3 regions of the Microcella indica genome follow, and region 1 is predicted to be linked to each of the others. Evidence: predicted binding sites of a transcription regulator. Region 1 holds the regulator's gene; each other region holds the start of a gene.

Region 1 (5,546 bases):
AGCTCGAGTCGGTCGACCTGAGCGAGGCGCCTGTGCTCGACCCCGCGCCCGAGGCCGGCGCGAACGTCGAGTTCGTCGTGCCCGCCGACCCCCTCGTCGTCGACGGCGTGGGGCGCATCCGCATGCGCGTGCACGAGCGCGGCAGCGGTGAGACGCTCTCCTGCGGCACGGGCGCCGTGGCGGCCGCTCTCGCCGTGCGGCACTGGGCGGGCCCCTCGGCCCCGACGGAGTGGCGCGTCGAGGTTCCCGGCGGCGTGCTGGGCGTGCGCGTCTTCGCGGCGGAGGACGGCGAGCACGCGGCCCTCAGTGGGCCCGCCGAGCTCGTGTTCGACGGCACGCTCCTGGTCTAGAAACTCGCTCGTCGAGGGACGCGCACCGCTACTCGGCGGCAGAGTTCGTGCGACGCACCCGCAGCACGCGGTAGCCCTTCTGGGTCGCCGCACGGCTGACGGTCGACCACGCGCCGAACGACTCCTCGAGCCAGCGCTGCAGCGAGTCCGACCCGAGGTTGCGGGCGACGACGAGCCAGGCGGAGGCATCGTCGTCGAGGCGGGGAACCCAGTGCTCGAGCATCCCGTGCAATTCGTTCTTGCCGACGCGGATGGGCGGGTTCGACCAGATGCACGAGAAGCGCACGTCATCGGGCACCTGCTCGGGCCGCACTGGCGTGATGTTCGTGAGGCCGAGCCGGGCGGCGTTGCGGCGTGTGAGGTCGAGGGAGCGCTCGTTGACGTCGACCGCCCACACCGTCGCCTCGGGGGAGCGCAGGGCGAGGCTCAGGGCGATCGGCCCCCAGCCGCACCCGAGGTCGAGCACGTGGCCGGTCGTGGGCGGGGGAGGCACGGAGGTGAGCAGCACGCGGGTGCCCGCATCGAGAGCGCGCGGGCTGAAGACGCCGCCGGCCGTGACCACCTCGACCTCGCGGTCGGCGAGCGTGACGCTGAGCGGAGAGAGCACGAGTTCGCCGCGCGGCTGATCGCTGAAGTAGTGGTCGGCCGCCATGACACCAGAATCTACCGAAGTAACGCGAGTACAGTGAGCGACGATGACCGAGACAGACCCGCAGAACCCGGCTTCCGAGGCCGGCGATACTTCCGCGCCGCGCGATGCGGGGGCGGATGCTGTGGCGCGCGTCCTGGCGAACGCCGACTCGCACGCCCGCTCGGTGACGCTGCACGGCGGCCGTGCCGCCGCCCTGCAGGTCGACAACGACTACGCGCACGACCGCGACGGCGACCAGTTCGACCGCGAGGATCGTGCGGCCCTGCGCCGCGTCGGCGGCCTCTCCACCGAGCTCGAAGACGTCACCGAGGTCGAGTACCGGCAGCTGCGGCTCGAGAACGTCATCCTCATCGGCATCTACGCGCAGGGCGCCCTCGACGAGGCCGAGAACTCGTTGCGCGAGCTCGCCGCCCTCGCCGAGACCGCGGGCGCCGTCGTGCTCGACGGCCTGCTGCAGCGCCGACCGAACCCCGACCCGAGCACCTACCTCGGCAAGGGCAAGGCCGCCGAGCTCGGCCTCATCGTCAAGGAGCTCGGCGCCGACACCGTCATCGCCGACACCGAGCTCGCCCCCAGTCAGCGGCGCGCCCTCGAAGACGTCGTGAAGGTCAAGGTCATCGACCGCACCGCCGTCATCCTCGACATCTTCAGCCAGCACGCCAAGAGCCGCGAGGGCAAGGCGCAGGTCGAGCTCGCGCAGCTCGAGTACCTGCTGCCGCGCCTGCGCGGCTGGGGCGAGTCGATGTCGCGCCAGGCCGGTGGCCAGGTCGGCGGCGCCGGGGCCGGCATGGGTAGCCGTGGCCCGGGTGAGACGAAGATCGAGCTCGACCGCCGCCGCATCCACACCCGCATGTCGAAGCTGCGCCGCCAGATCAAGGGCTTCGCGCCCGCTCGTGCCGCCAAGCGCGCCAACCGCGACCGCTTCGCGGTGCCGAGCGTCGCGATCGCCGGGTACACGAACGCCGGCAAGTCGAGCCTGCTCAACCGCCTCACGCGCGCGGGCGTGCTCGTCGAGAACGCGCTCTTCGCCACCCTCGACCCGACCGTGCGCAAGACGACGACGCCCGAGGGCCGGCCCTACACGCTCGCCGACACGGTCGGCTTCGTGCGCAACCTGCCGCACCAGCTCGTCGAGGCCTTCCGCTCGACGCTCGAGGAGGTCGCCGACAGCGACGTCATCGTGCACGTCATCGACGGCGCCCACCCAGACCCCGCTGCGCAGCTCGCGACTGTACGGGACGTCATCGGTGAGGTGGATGCGCGCCATCTTCCCGAGATCGTCGCCATCAACAAGAGCGACCTCCTGGACGACGACGCGCGCCTCCTGCTGCGCGGCCTCGTGCCCGGCGCGGTCTTCGTCTCCGCCAAGACGGGGGAGGGGGTCGACGAGCTGCGCGCGCGCATCGCCGAGACCCTGCCCGACCCCGAGGTCGAGGTGACCGCGGTCGTGCCGTACGACCGGGGCGACCTCGTCTCGCTCGTGCACGAGCGCGGCCGTGTGCTCGAGACTTCCTACGAGGAGGAGGGCACGCGCGTGCACGCCCTCGTGAACTCGGGTCTGGCGGCGCAGCTCGAGCCGTTCACGACAACCGCGGTACCGACCGCGACGGCGGGAGCCCGCTAGACCTTGCGCATGACGCTGACGACCTTGCCGAGGATCGTCGCGTGGTCGCCGAGGATCGGCTCGAAGGCCGAGTTGCGGGGCAGCAACCAGGTGTGGCCGTCGCGCTGCTTGAAGACCTTCACGGTCGCCTCGTTGTCGAGCATGGCGGCGACGATCTCGCCGTTCTCGGCGGTGTTCTGCTGGCGCACGACGACCCAGTCGCCGTCGCAGATGGCGGCGTCGATCATCGAGTCGCCGACGACGGTGAGCATGAAGAGCTCGCCCTTGCCGACGAGCTGGCGGGGGAGCGGCACGACCTCCTCCACCATCTGATCGGCGGTGATCGGGATGCCCGCGGCGATGCGCCCGACGAGGGGCACCATGGCGGCGTCGCCGACGGAGGGGCTCGTCGAGACCGGGGTGTCGATCGTGATGGTCGTGTCGGGCTCGAGGTCGATGAGCACTTCGAGGGCGCGCGGCCGGTTCGGGTCGCGGCGCAGGTAGCCGCTGAGCTCGAGTTGGCCGAGCTGGTGGGCGACGCTCGAGAGCGAGGAGAGCCCGACGGCCTCGCCGATCTCGCGCATGCTCGGCGGGTAGCCCCGGCTCGCGACCGAGGACTGGATGAACCCGAGGATGGCGCGCTGCTTGTCGCTCAGCGTCGTGCGGCGGCGCGTGCCGGGCGCGGCGGCGCTCGGTGCCGTGCTGATGTCGACGGTCTCGTCGGCCATGGGGTTCTCCCTCGTCTCGTGTCGAGTGCCCGCCGTCACTGCCGGTGTGACCAATGTCGGTGGTCTGCCGTTGACTGCACTCGAACCCTCGAAACTCTATCCACGAGTGGGGTGCAACTCAAACATCTGTTCGAGTGTGTCGCCCGATTCGTGGAGAAAAAAGGCCGGGGGCTTGAAAGTGTGTTCGATCGAAGGTATGTTCGGAACACAGGTTCGTACCCGCGTCTCCCGGCCGAGATCGGGTACCTGCCCCGGCAGCTCCCCCGCTGCCGGGGCACCTGCACCCCCCACCAGGCCCAGTTGTCAGCCAGGCCCACTTGTCAGAAGGAGAACGGCGATGAGCTCCATCACTTACGGCACCGGCACCTACGACGGTGGCTTCGCGCTCCCGGTTGCGCGCACCCGCCTGCGTCTCACGCGCCGCGGCCGCGCGGTCATCGCCGTGCTCGTCTCGCTGCCTCTCGTCATCGCGCTCGTCATGCTCGCCCTCAACGGTGGGGGAGCGACGGCGACCTCAGGGCTCGAGCAGTCGACGACGGTGACCGTCCAGGCGGGCCAGTCGCTGTGGTCTCTCGCCGGCACTCTCGCCCCCGAGGCGAACCCTGCCGACGTCGTCGCCGACATCCTCGCGATCAACGGCCTCGACTCCGCGAGCGTCCAGCCCGGCCAGGTGCTCATCGTTCCCGAGCGCTACGCGGGCTGAGGCTCCGACCGCGGGCCGAGCCCCGCTCACGCCCGTCTACGATGGGCGAGTGACGAGCCTCGACGACCTTCCGATCCGCGACGACCTGCGCGGGCAGTCCCCCTACGGAGCCCCGCAGAAGCCCGTGCGCATCGCTCTCAACGTCAACGAGAACACGCACCCGATTCCCGAGGTCGTCGTCGCGCACGTGACTGCCGCGGTCGAGCACGCGCTGCGCTCGGTCAACCGGTACCCCGACCGCGAGTTCACGACGCTGCGCGAGCACCTCGCCGCCTACCTGGGCGAGGGAGTCGAGCGCGAGCAGGTGTGGGCCGCGAACGGCTCCAACGAGGTCATCCAGCAGCTGCTGCAGGCCTTCGGCGGTCCGGGCCGCCGCGTGCTCGGCTTCCCGCCCACCTACTCGATGCACTCGATCATCGCGTCGAGCACGGGCACCGAGTGGGTCACGGCGGAGCGCGACGACGAGTTCCGCCTGAGCCCCGCCACCGCCGTCGCGGCCGTCGAACGGCTCGACCCCGACATCGTCTTCCTCTGCACCCCCAACAACCCGACGGGCACGCCCATCGGCCTCGACACGATCGAGGCGGTCTGCGCCGTCGCGCGCGGCATCGTGATCGTCGACGAGGCCTACGCCGAGTTCCTGCCCGAAGGCGAGCCGAGCGCGCTGAGCCTGCTGCCGGGCCGCCCGCGCCTCGTCGTCTCCCGCACCATGAGCAAGGCGTTCGCCTTCGCGGGCGCCCGCCTGGGCTACCTCGCCGCCGATCCCGCCGTCGTGGATGCTCTGCGCCTCGTCCGCCTGCCCTACCACCTCTCCGCGCTCACGCAGGCGGCCGCAGTGGCGGCGCTGCAGCACGCACCGCTCATGCTCGAGACGGTGGACGCGATCCGGGCCCAGCGCGATCGGCTCGTCGTCGAGCTCGCCGCGCTCGGCTACGCGCCCCACGCGAGCGGCGCGAACTTCGTGCTGTTCGGGGGAGTCGACGACCCGCAGGCGACGTTCCAGTACCTGCTCGAGCACGACATCCTCATCCGCGACGTCGGTCTGCCCGGCCACCTCCGGGTCACGGCGGGCACGCCCGAGGAGACGACCGAGTTCCTCGAGGTGCTCGGTAGGATGAAGCAGTGAGCACTCCCGCCAGTACGCCCCGAGTCGCCGAGCTGCGGCGCGAGACGAGCGAGTCGAGCATCGAGCTGCGCGTCGACCTCGACGGCACCGGCCGTTCGTCGATCGCGACGACCGTGCCCTTCTTCGACCACATGCTCACGGCTCTCGCCAAGCACTCCCTCCTCGATCTCGACGTGACCGCCCACGGCGACACCGACATCGACGTGCACCACACGGTGGAAGACACGGGCATCGTGCTCGGCACGGCGATCGGCCAGGCGCTCGGCGACAAGGCCGGCATCGCGCGCTTCGGCGACGCCCTCGTGCCGCTCGACGAAGCGCTCGCGCAGGCCGTCGTCGACGTGAGCGGTCGCCCCTACCTCGTGCACTCGGGCGAGCCCGCGG
Region 2 (5,546 bases), 510 kb from region 1:
TGTTCGAGACGACGAACGGGCGGGTGCTCGTCAACGAGTTGGCGATGCGCCCGCACAACAGCGGGCACTTCTCGATCGAGGGGTCGGTGACGAGCCAGTTCGAGCAGCACGTGCGCGCGGTGCTCGACTGGCCGCTCGGCGACACCGAGCTGCGGGCGCCGGCGACGGTCATGATCAACGTGTTCGGGGCGCTGCCCGAAGATCAGATCGTGGCGTCGCTCGCGCACCAGCCGAGCGTGAAGGTGCACGCCTACGGCAAGGGACCGCGGGCAGGCCGGAAGGCGGGCCACGTGACGGCGCTCGGGGACGACCTCGACGAGACGGTGTACCGGGCGAGGGCGGCGGCGGCCCACTTCGAGTTCGAGGGGTGACCGTCGCGGCGCCCCGAGCCTCGCGCAGGGTGACCTGACCGGCGTCGAGTTTGGGTTCATCCTGCACGCACCGGGGTCGGCCGCACGGCTCGACGCAGCGGCTCGCTGCGGCTCGGCAGGTCGAGCGGCGTCTGCTGCGCGTCGTGGGTGGGCGGCGGGATCGCCTCGTAGCGTTCGCCGGGCGGCTCGTCGGCGCGCGCCGGTCGTCGACGGATGCGCCAGCCATTGTTGTGCACGAGCAAGTGGTGGTGGCGACACAACAGGACTCCGTCGGCGACATCGGTGCGGCCGTGGTCGCTGTGCCAGGGGTTGATGTGGTGCGCCTCGGTCCACGACGGCGGCCGTTCGCACCCCGCCCACCGGCAACCGCCGTCGCGCGCCGCGAGGGCGATGCGCTGCCGCCGTGTGAAGTGCCGTCGCGTGCGGCCCACGTCGAGCGGCTGACCCGTGCCGGAGATCAGGATCGGGGTGTGGGTGCCCGTGCAGAGCATCCGCTCCACGGTGGGGAGTGACAGCGGCGCCGTCTGGCCCTCTACGGTCGCGACGCCCGTTCCGCCACGCAGATCGTCGGCGGTGACGAGCACGCGCACGGACGGCGCGCCCGAGCCGAGCAGCTGCGAGGAGTCGGCGTCGGCGCCGGCGACGAGGAGGGCGAGGAACGCGTCGGAGGCGTACTGCTCGGGCGTGCGCTCGTCGTCGCGGATGCGCTGCGCAAGTGCCGCATCGCGCTCGCCCACGAAGGTGGGGCCGCCGCGTCGAGGCGACGTCGCGCGGTCGAAGAGGTCGGTGACGACGGCCGCCGACTCCGGGTCGAGCAACCATGAGGCGCGGGTCATGCCGTCGGGCAGCCGGTGCAGGCGCAGCGACCGCGCCGATCGACGTTCGGCCTCCCGTTCCGCCACACCCTCGGCGTCGAGCTCATCCCGCAGGCCGCGAGCGCGCCGGTACAGACGATCAGCGTCGAGCGTGGACGCCTCGGCGAGCAGCGCGTCGACAGCCCCGCGCAGCACCTCGCCCGTGACGGCCGCCGTCGGCTGCCCGAGCCCCGAACGGATCGCCTGCAGCGCGGCAAGGGAGAGTGACCCCCGGCGCACCGGCTGCACGAGACCCTGCGCCCACGCGGGCAGAGGCGGCATCCCTTCCGGAAGCTCGAGAGCGGCCACACCCAGACCCCGGTCGTCGGCGTCATCGCCCCCGCCCGGCCCCGCCGCATGGGCTGCTTCCGCTGCGAGCAGCAGGACCCCTGCCTGCACGGCATCGCGCGCGTCGCGCTGCGTGCTGCCGGTCGCGACGCGCACGAGCTCGTCGGCGGTGCGGTGACCGCGCCGCTGCGCGAGCCCGGAGTGCGCGAGCGAGGGTGCCGAGCGCCGCGCGACTTCGGCGGCGTAGAGCGAGATGCGGGCATCCAGAATGCGCCGAACCGCGGAAGCCTCCGAGAGTGCGGCGACCAGCTCGTCGTCGGGAAGTCCGGCGAGCGGCGCAACCGAATCCGGGGCGCTCTCCAGGGCGCTCCGTGCCGCCGAGATGGCGGTCGTGAGGGACTCAGTCATGGAACCCACTCTCTCGTAATCGAACTAGTGTTCGATACAGGAGGGTGCAATTTTTGGACGACTCATCGCGTCCGCCGGATGTGGAGGAGGGGCGGCACTGGAGGGGGCGGGAGCCGGCACGGAGGGGAGGGGGCGGGAGCCGGCACGGGCACGGTGCGTAGCGCCAACAGAGATCGCAGGCTCACGTGCAGAGGCGCGGGATCATACGGGCGGGCGGGACGGGCACCGCGAGAAGGCACGCTGCCAGCGGGCCGCGCGGCCGCATCACCACACACCGCGCCCGCGGCGCGCGGGCCCCGTGCCCGACCCCGCGCCCGCCCCGCACCTACGATTGACCCGTGACCACGCCAGACCCCGCCGACGCCACCACCGGCGACACCCCAGCCTCCGGCGACACCGCCACGAGCAACACCGCCACGAGCGACAACACCACCACGAGCGCCCCCACCACCCCGCGCGTCGCGGTAGTCATGGGCTCCGACTCCGACTGGCCCGTCATGGAGGCAGCCGCTGAGGCCCTCGAGCAGTTCGGCATCGGCGTCGAGGTGCACGTGCTGAGCGCGCACCGCACTCCTGACGCGATGATCGCGTACGGTCGCGCGGCGGCCGGCAAGGGCATCCGGGTCATCATCGCGGGCGCGGGCGGCGCCGCCCACCTGCCGGGCATGATCGCGAGCGTGACGACGCTGCCGGTGATCGGCGTTCCCGTTCCTCTGAAGACTCTCGACGGCCTCGACAGCCTGTTGAGCATCGTGCAGATGCCGGCGGGAATCCCGGTGGCGACGGTGTCGATCGGCGGCGGCCGCAATGCGGGCATTCTGGCGGCCCGCATCATCGGATCCCACGACCCGCGCGTGGCGGAGGCGATCGCCGCGTTCGCCCGCGACCTCGAGAGCACGGTCGGCGCGAAGAACGAGGCGCTGAAGAGCACGGTAGCCAACCGCGCGCCCAGCACCAGCAGCAGCACGCCGACCACCCTGGCCCCCTAGGCGCGCCCGCCCCGTGACGCTCACCTCCCCGCTCCGGCATCCAGACACCCGGGATGCTGCGCTCATGACCCGCCGCGCCTGGTGGCTGCTCGGCCTGAACCTGCTGATCCCGGGCACGGCCCAGCTGCTCGCGGGCAGCCGTCGGTGGGGTCGGTTCGCGGTGGCGTCGACGTTCACGCTGTGGGCGGTGGCGCTCGCGGCGGGCATCCTGTTCGTCGCCGCCCGCCCGGTGGCGCTGACGATCGCGACGAACGTGGTCGTGCTGTGGCTGGCTCAGGCGGCGCTCGTCTTCTACGCGCTGCTGTGGCTGGTGACGACTCTGAACGCGTTCACGCTGCTGCGTCTGGTACGCACGGTTCCGGCGGCGCGCGGCTGGCTGGCGGCGCTGACGGCGGTGACGATCGTGGTGGCGACGGGCGGGGCGGCCTACGCCGCGTATCTGACGGGCGTGGGTCGGGATGCTCTGGGCGCCGTCTTCGCGGGCGGCGGCATCGTCGAGCCGATCGACGGGCGGTACACGGTGCTGCTGCTCGGCGGCGATGCGGGCCCGGACCGTCTGGGCCTGCGGCCCGACAGCATCACGCTGGCGAGCATCGACGCGTCGAGCGGCGCTGTGTCGCTCATCGGTATTCCGCGCAACCTGTACGACGCGCCAGTTCCCCCGGAGTCGCCGCTGTACGAGGCGTGGCCGAACGGCTTCGACTGCGGCGACGACTGCTTGATCAGCTACCTGTACCCGTGGGCGGAGGAACGCCCGGAGCTGTATCCGACGGCGGCGGCGACCGGGTCGAGCCCGGGCATCGAGGCGATGCGCGACGCGGTGGAGGGTGTGACAGGCCTCGCCGTGCAGTTCACGGTGCTCATCGACATGGCGGGGTTCGAGGATCTCATCGATGCGCTCGGCGGCGTCGTGATCGACGTGGAGGAGCCGATCACGCTCGGCATCAACGGCGGCCCCGTGGTGGGCGAGATCGCGGCGGGGGAGCAGCGCATGGACGGCGAGACGGCGCTCTGGTACGCCCGCAGCCGTTACAACCTCACCGACTTCGACCGCATGGAGCATCAGCGCGACGTGCAGGAGGCGATGCTGCGTCAGCTGGACCCCGCGACGGTGCTCACGCGGTTCGAGTCGATCGCCGATGCGAGCAGCGACCTCGTGCGCACCGATGTTCCGCAGTCGATGATCGGCGTGTTCACCGACCTCGCGGTGCGGGGGCGCGAGTTGCCGCTGCGCAGGCTCGAGCTCGTGCCGCCGACGATCGACAACGTGCAGCCCGACTACGCGCTCGCGCGCATCCTCGTCGCCGAGGCGGTGGCGCCGCTGCCGACGCCCACGCCGACCCCGTCCCCGTAGCGCTGTCGCCCGCGACCGCTACAGGTCGGCGTGCAGCTGCCAGGTCTTCTCGGCCGAGTCGCGCCAGTTGTAGGCGTGCGCGCGGTCGCGCCCGCGCACGCTCAGCTGCGCGGCGAGCGCGCCGTCATCGAGCACGCTCTGGATGGCGTCGGCGAGCCGACGCGGGTACCCGGCGGCGTCGAGCCGCGGCACGATGAGCCCGGCGTCGGCGCACACTTCGAGCAGTGCGGGAGCGTCGGAGTGCACGACGGGCGCCCCGAGGCCCATGGCTTCGAGGGCGGGCAGGCCGAAGCCGTCGGAGATGCTGGGCACGACGACGACGGCGGCGCGCGCGTAGGCGAGCGCGAGGTCGGCGTCGTCGAGCGTGCCGAGCGCGATGACGCTGCCAGCGTCGAGGTGCGCCTGGTGCTCGATCTCGGCGATCTCGTCGGCGTCGATGCCGACGAGCACGAGGGGCACGTCGGGGGCGTGCACGTCGCCCATCGCCCACAGCAGGTCGGGGATTCCTTTGCGCTTCTCGAGCGGTCCGACGGCGAGGGCGTAGCGCTCGGGGAGGCCGAGGGCGTGAGCTCGGGCATCCGCGTCGGCGGGCACCGCGAGGTCGCTGCTGACGGCGCCGGCGATGACGCGGATGCGGTCGCCGACGTCGATGACGCCCGCGAGCTCGTCGCCCACGGCGTGCGTGGGCACGACGACGGCGTCGGCGTAGCGCTCGGCGCGCTTGGCCATGGCCTTGTGCCACGCGACGGCGCGCGGGCTCATGGTCTCGGGGTGCGTCCACGGCGTGGCCTCGTGCACGGTGACCACGAACTGCTCGCCAGGGTTGTTGAGCCGGTCGTGGCGGTACAGGGGCGCGAGCAGGCTGGGCGCGTGCACCATGCCGCTGCCGGGGAGGCGCGTGAAGCCGTGCTGCCAGGCGGCGGCGAGCTGGCGCCGGTCGAGGGCGCTCTTGTGCAGGGCGGTGAGGCCGGGCAGGGCCTTCTCGATGCGCGCGTAGTGGTCGGCGGGGGAGGAGGCGACGATGCCGGCCACGTCGATGCCGCGCGGCGCCGTCTCGATGAGGGCGCGCGTCAGCTCGAGGGCGTAGCGGCCGATACCGGAGGGGCGGGCAGCCCCGACCTGGTCGAGCACGACCCTGAGCGTCGACATGCGGCGGGGCCCTCTCTCGTCGTGGCGGTGCGGTGGTTCTGTCACACGCAGTCGTGACAACCGCGCCAGTCTACTGGTGCGGGCTCGGCGGGTGAGTGAGCCCGAGCGCTCCCAGCAGCTGCGGGAAGAAGCC
Region 3 (5,546 bases), 100 kb from region 1:
GCTTCGTGTAGATCGCGTCGACGTCGCTCAGCAGCACGAGAAGGTCGGCGTGCACGAGCTCGCACACGAGCGCCGCCAGCCGGTCGTTGTCACCGAAGCGGATCTCCTGCGTCGCCACCGTGTCGTTCTCGTTGACGATCGGCAGAATCCGCAGGCTCAGCAGGCGCTCCATGGCGCGCTGGGCGTTGCTGCGCGGCGTCGCGTGCTCGAGGTCGCCCGCGGTGAGCAGCACCTGCCCGGCGACGATGCCGTAGCGGTCGAGGCTCTCCTGGTATCGAAAGATGAGCAGGTTCTGACCGACGGCCGCCGCGGCCTGCTGCGTGGCCAGATCGGTGGGCCGAGCATCCAGATTCAAATACGGGATGCCCGTCGCAATCGCCCCCGACGACACGAGCACGACCTCCACCCCGCGGGAGTGCGCCGCCGCGAGCGCGTCGACGAGCGGGCCGATCTGCGCCGTGTTCGCACCGCTGATCGAGGACGAGCCGACCTTGACCACGACCCGGCGGGCCTCCGTCACGATGCGGCGCGCGGCAGGGCTCATCGCTCGTCGTCCTCCTGGCCGTCACGCTGCTCGTCGTCCTGGTGCCACAGGCCCGCCTCGCGCTCGCGCTCCAGCTCGGCGCGGGCCTCCGCCTTCGCGTCCATGCGCTCGAAGTAGTTCGCGCGGCGCTCCTCGCGCGTCAGACGCGCGTTGCCGTCCAGTCGCGGGTCGCTGCCGCGCGGCGCCGTCATGAGCTCGGCGGCGCTCGTGAGCGTCGGCTCCCAGTCAAACACGACGCCGTTCTCGCCGCCGATGACGACCGTCGCCCCCGCGATCGCGCCGGCCTGGAAGAGCTTGTCCTCCACGCCGAGCTTCGCCAGCCGGTCGGCGAGGTAGCCGACCGCCTCGTCGTTGCGGAAGTCGGTCTGGTGCACCCAGCGCTCCGGCTTCGCACCGCGCACGCGGTAGACCGGGTCCTCAGCACTGCCCTCGACGGTCACCGTCACCTCGACCTCGTCGACCGCGCGCGGGCGCAGCACGATGCGCTCGCGCACCGTCGTGTCGGCAGCGCGGGTGGCGCGGTCAGACTCGACGAGCTCGGCGAGCGCGAACGTCAGCGGGCGCAGGCCCTCCCGGCTCACCGCGCTGATCTCGAAGACGCGGTAGCCGCGCTCCTCCAGCTCGGGGCGCACGAAGTCGGCCAGCTCGCGGGCCTCCGGCACGTCGATCTTGTTGAGGGCGACGAGCTGGGGGCGCTCGAGCAGCGGCGTCTGCCCCTCCGGCACCGGGTAGGCGGCGAGCTCGGCGAGGATCACGTCGAGGTCGCTCAGCGGGTCGCGGCCCGGCTCGAGCGTCGCGCAGTCCAGCACGTGCAGCAGGGCGCTGCACCGCTCGACGTGGCGCAGGAACTCGAGCCCCAGGCCCTTGCCCTCGCTCGCTCCCTCGATGAGACCGGGCACGTCGGCGACCGTGAAGCGGGTCTCCCCCGACTCGACGACGCCGAGGTTCGGGTGCAGGGTCGTGAACGGGTAGTCGGCGATCTTCGGCTTCGCCGCCGAGATCGACGCGATGAGGCTCGACTTGCCCGCGCTGGGATACCCGACGAGCGCCACATCGGCGACCGTCTTGAGCTCGAGCAGCACGTCGCCCGTCCACCCGGGGGTGCCGAGCAGGGCGAAGCCGGGGGCCTTGCGCTTCGTCGTCGCGAGCGCCGCATTGCCGAGGCCGCCCTGGCCGCCGGGGCCGACGACGATGCGCATGCCCTCCGCCGTCAGGTCGACCAGCTCGGTGCCGTCGGCGTCGCGCACGACCGTGCCGACGGGCACCGGCAGAACGAGGTCCTCACCCGAGAAGCCCGAGCGGTTATCGCCCATGCCGGGGCCGCCGTTGTCGCTCGAGCGGTGCGGGCGCCGGTGGTACGGCAGCAGCGTGGTCTCCTGGCTCGACGCGACCAGGACGATGTCGCCGCCGTCGCCGCCGTTGCCGCCGTCGGGGCCGGCGAGCGGCTTGAATTTCTCGCGGCGCACCGACACGCAGCCGTGTCCGCCGTGACCGGCGGTGAGGTGGAGGGTGACGCGGTCGACGAACGTCGCCATGAGCGCGAACCTCCTGAGGTTGGGTGCTCGATCCCCGTCTCAGGTGATCGGGGGTGCCGAGCGGAGTGGTGCTGCGGGGCCGGTACGGCCCCTAACGGAAGAATGGGCGGGCCGAAGCCCGCCCATCCTCACCGAAGCTGTGTTCTGCGTGTCGAACCTGAATCAGATCAGGCGCTCGCCACGATGTTGACGACCTTGCGGCGGCCCTTGGCGCCGAACTCGACAGCGCCTGCCTCGAGGGCGAACAGGGTGTCGTCACCGCCACGACCGACGCCGGCGCCGGGGTGGAAGTGCGTGCCGCGCTGGCGGACGATGATCTCGCCGGCCTTCACGACCTGGCCGCCGAAACGCTTCACACCCAGGTACTGGGGGTTCGAGTCGCGGCCGTTACGGGTGGACGATGCGCCCTTTTTGTGTGCCATGTCTTCTCGCGACCCTTCTTACTTGATGCCGGTGATCTTGACGCGGGTCAGGTCAGCGCGGAAACCCTGGCGCTTCTTGTACCCGGTCTTGTTCTTGAACTTCTGGATGACGATCTTCGGGCCGCGCAGGTCGCTGATGACCTCGGCCGTGACCGTGATCTTCGCGAGCTTCTTCGCGTCGGTCGTGACCGTGTCACCGTCGACGTGCAGGACGGGGGTCAGCTGGATCGTGCCGTCCTCGCCCGCCTTGACGCGGTCGAGCACGACGACCGTGCCCACCTCAACCTTTTCCTGCCGCCCACCGGCGCGCACAACTGCGTAGACCACTGTTTACCCTTAATTCTCGTCGAAGAGATGAAGCTGAAGAATGCGGTGACCCACGCGGGCTCAGCCCAGCGCACACCAACGGTCAAGAATAGCCGACGCGAGGATGGGCGGTCAAACTGGCGGGCGTGCGCGGGGGTGGGCGGGCGTGGGCGCTGCGGGCGGCCCGGGTGCGGTCGCGCGGATGCAGCGGTGTGGTCACTGCGTGGTCGCTGCGTGCCCGCCTGCGCGTGCTCGCGTGGACTGACCTTGCTCGCCCCGCAGCCGCGCTCGTGCCTGAACGTACTGACCTTCCACGCTCCGCGGCCGCGCTCGTGCCTGAACGGACACTCCTGCCCCGACCCGCCTGCGCACGCGTGGCCAGGGGTCCGCACGCGCCCGCCTGAATCCACGCTCCTCCCCACCTGCGCTCGCGCCATGGCTCTCCCCTCTTCCCGCATCCGCGCTGCGCGTGTCGGTTGTCGAATGTATGTTCGCATCACGAACCGGCACCCGCCACTGCGAAGGGAGGCGACCATGACCACCATGACAATGCTCGCGCCGCCCAAGCGCAAGCCCGCGGACGTGGCCGCGCCGGCCGTCCTGGCCGCGCACGCGGACGTGGCCGCGCACGCCGACGTTGCAGGTGCCGGCGCAGGTGCCGGTGCCGGCGCAGGTGCCGGTGCCGGCGCAGGTGCCGGTGCCGGTACCTGCGCCGGTGCATCCCAGGCTCCTCGCCCGTCCCCGGCATCGGGTGCGCAGGACGTCACCGGCGCGATGGACCGAACGATCGCGCACGACGTCACCGGCGCGCTCACCGCCGCCGTGGATGCTCTCTCCAGCGTTCCCCGAGACCTCGAGCCGTATCGCGCCCTCGATGACGACAAGCTCGTGCGCCTCACGCGTCTCGCGGCCGACGAGGTGCGCCTGGCGCAACTGCACGTCTCGCTTCTCGCCGGAGAGATCGCCCGACGCTCCGCACCCGAGCTCGGCCACGCAGGTCTCGCGCAGCGCACCGGGCACCGCACGCCCGAGGAGATGGTGCGCGTCACGACCGGCACCCGCGTCGCCGATGCCCGCACCGCCGTCCGCGTCGGCACGACGGTCGGCGCCGAAACGCCCACACCGCTGGGCGACGCCGTCTTGTCAGGTCGCGTCAGTGTCGCCGTCGCCGACGCCGTACGCACCGGCCTCGGCCGGCCGACCAGCACGATGAGCGAGACCGATCTCGACGCGGCCGCCGAACGTCTTCTGCCCCGACTGGACGGGCTCGACGCCGACCGCGCCGCACGCGAGGCACGCACCGTGCGCGACGCACTCGACCTCGACGGCATCGCCGACCGCGAAGAAGCACGCCGACAGCAGCGCTCCTTCCGACTCGGCCGCCGACCCGACGGCATGGGCTACGCCCACTGGATCCTCGACCCCGAATCCTTCGCCCTCGTCAGCGACGTCTACGACCGCATCACCTCACCCCGACGCCACGAGCCGCGATTCCAGAGCGACACCGAGCGAGAACATGATGCCCAGGAGGCCGCGCATCCCGCCTTCGACGACGACCGCACCCCCCAGCAGCGCGCCAGCGACACCATCGCCGAACTCCTTCGCCAGGGAGCCGCCGCCGACACCAGCCAACTCCTCGGCGACGAACCGGTCGGGGTGCGCATGATCATCGCCGCCCGCACCCTCGAGGAGCGCCGCGGCCAAGGCTGGATCGAAGGCCACCCCGACGCCATCTCCGTCGCCACCATCGAGCGCCGCGCGTGCACCGCCGGCACCATCACCCTCACCGTCGACGGACACCCCGACAACGCCGGCCAACCCCTCAACCTCGGCCGCGAACGCCGCCTGTTCACCCGCGCACAACGCCTCGCCCTCGCCGCCCGCGACGGCGGCTGCCGCTGGCCCGGCTGCCAACGCCCACCCTCCTGGTGCGAAGCCCACCACATCCACCACTGGCACCGCGACCACGGCACCACCGACATCGCCGACGGAATCCTCCTCTGCCGCCACCACCACCTCCTCGCCCACAACAACGGATGGGAAATCGAACGCGCCGGCCCCACCTACCGACTCATCCCACCACCAGGCCCACCCCACAGCCCGCCCGGCGATCTTCGAAGAGACACGCCCGCTGAGCCGATCGACATGCCCAGCCGCAGCCCCGCACTGCAGGACGCCCTCCGTGCCTCAGCACCGGCGCGCGCATAAACTCGGTCGCACTATGGCTGTGCTCATCGACGACCCCATCTGGCCCGCCCACGGGCGGCTCTGGGGGCACCTCGTGAGCGACACATCCCTCGACGAGCTGCACGCGTTCGCGCGCGACGCCGGCATACCCGAGCGCGGGTTCGACCACGACCACTACGACTACCCCGACGAACGCCGCGACGCCCTCATCGCCCAAGGTGCTGTGCCCGTCACCGGCAAAGAGCTCGTCGCCCGCCTCACCGCCTCCGGCCTGCGGGTGAGCCAGCGCCAGAAGCGCGGGCTCTGACACCATCCCCCTACCAGACCGGCGCGAAGCCCTCGAGGCTGCGCACGAGCGCACCCGTCTCGATGTCGATGATCTGCAGGGTGATCGACGTCGGGCGCGGATTGACCCGGCGACCGTCGGGGTCGGCGTCCTCGACCGACGGCGTCACCTCGATCGCCACGTACTGGTCGTTGGGCGACACCGACAGTGCGCCGATGCTGCCACGGTCGTCGATCGTGCGCGCTAGCTGCCGCGACTCCCCCGAA

What was found. Region 1 encodes LexA, which represses DNA repair genes until DNA is damaged. Its sites were predicted from a motif close to TCGAACANNTGTTCGA; they were not measured.
Region 2: HUJ41_RS10195 (HNH endonuclease signature motif containing protein) is a predicted target of LexA. The motif match lies at 1,941-1,956, and genes of this name have one in related genera.
Region 3: HUJ41_RS08290 (HNH endonuclease signature motif containing protein) is a predicted target of LexA. The motif match lies at 3,287-3,302, and genes of this name have one in related genera.

Annotation. Positions count from the first base shown of each region.
Region 1 is NZ_CP058670.1:1,584,542-1,590,087, reverse strand. Features, by position in the region: gene dapF (diaminopimelate epimerase) at 1-350, shown strand, start outside; gene HUJ41_RS07755 (class I SAM-dependent methyltransferase) at 379-1,002, opposite strand; gene hflX (GTPase HflX) at 1,046-2,626, shown strand; gene lexA (transcriptional repressor LexA) at 2,623-3,333, opposite strand; gene HUJ41_RS07740 (LysM peptidoglycan-binding domain-containing protein) at 3,671-4,036, shown strand; gene HUJ41_RS07735 (histidinol-phosphate transaminase) at 4,086-5,162, shown strand; gene hisB (imidazoleglycerol-phosphate dehydratase HisB) at 5,159-5,546, shown strand, end outside.
Region 2 is NZ_CP058670.1:2,092,697-2,098,242, reverse strand. Features, by position in the region: gene HUJ41_RS10200 (5-(carboxyamino)imidazole ribonucleotide synthase) at 1-371, shown strand, start outside; gene HUJ41_RS10195 (HNH endonuclease signature motif containing protein) at 428-1,921, opposite strand; gene purE (5-(carboxyamino)imidazole ribonucleotide mutase) at 2,392-2,910, shown strand; gene HUJ41_RS10185 (LCP family protein) at 2,924-4,264, shown strand; gene HUJ41_RS10180 (glycosyltransferase family 4 protein) at 4,283-5,413, opposite strand; gene HUJ41_RS10175 (glycosyltransferase) at 5,484-5,546, opposite strand, start outside.
Region 3 is NZ_CP058670.1:1,686,791-1,692,336, forward strand. Features, by position in the region: gene proB (glutamate 5-kinase) at 1-544, opposite strand, end outside; gene obgE (GTPase ObgE) at 541-2,079, opposite strand; gene rpmA (50S ribosomal protein L27) at 2,247-2,501, opposite strand; gene rplU (50S ribosomal protein L21) at 2,520-2,828, opposite strand; gene HUJ41_RS08290 (HNH endonuclease signature motif containing protein) at 3,342-5,015, shown strand; gene HUJ41_RS08295 (DUF4031 domain-containing protein) at 5,029-5,301, shown strand; gene HUJ41_RS08300 (WD40 repeat domain-containing protein) at 5,312-5,546, opposite strand, start outside.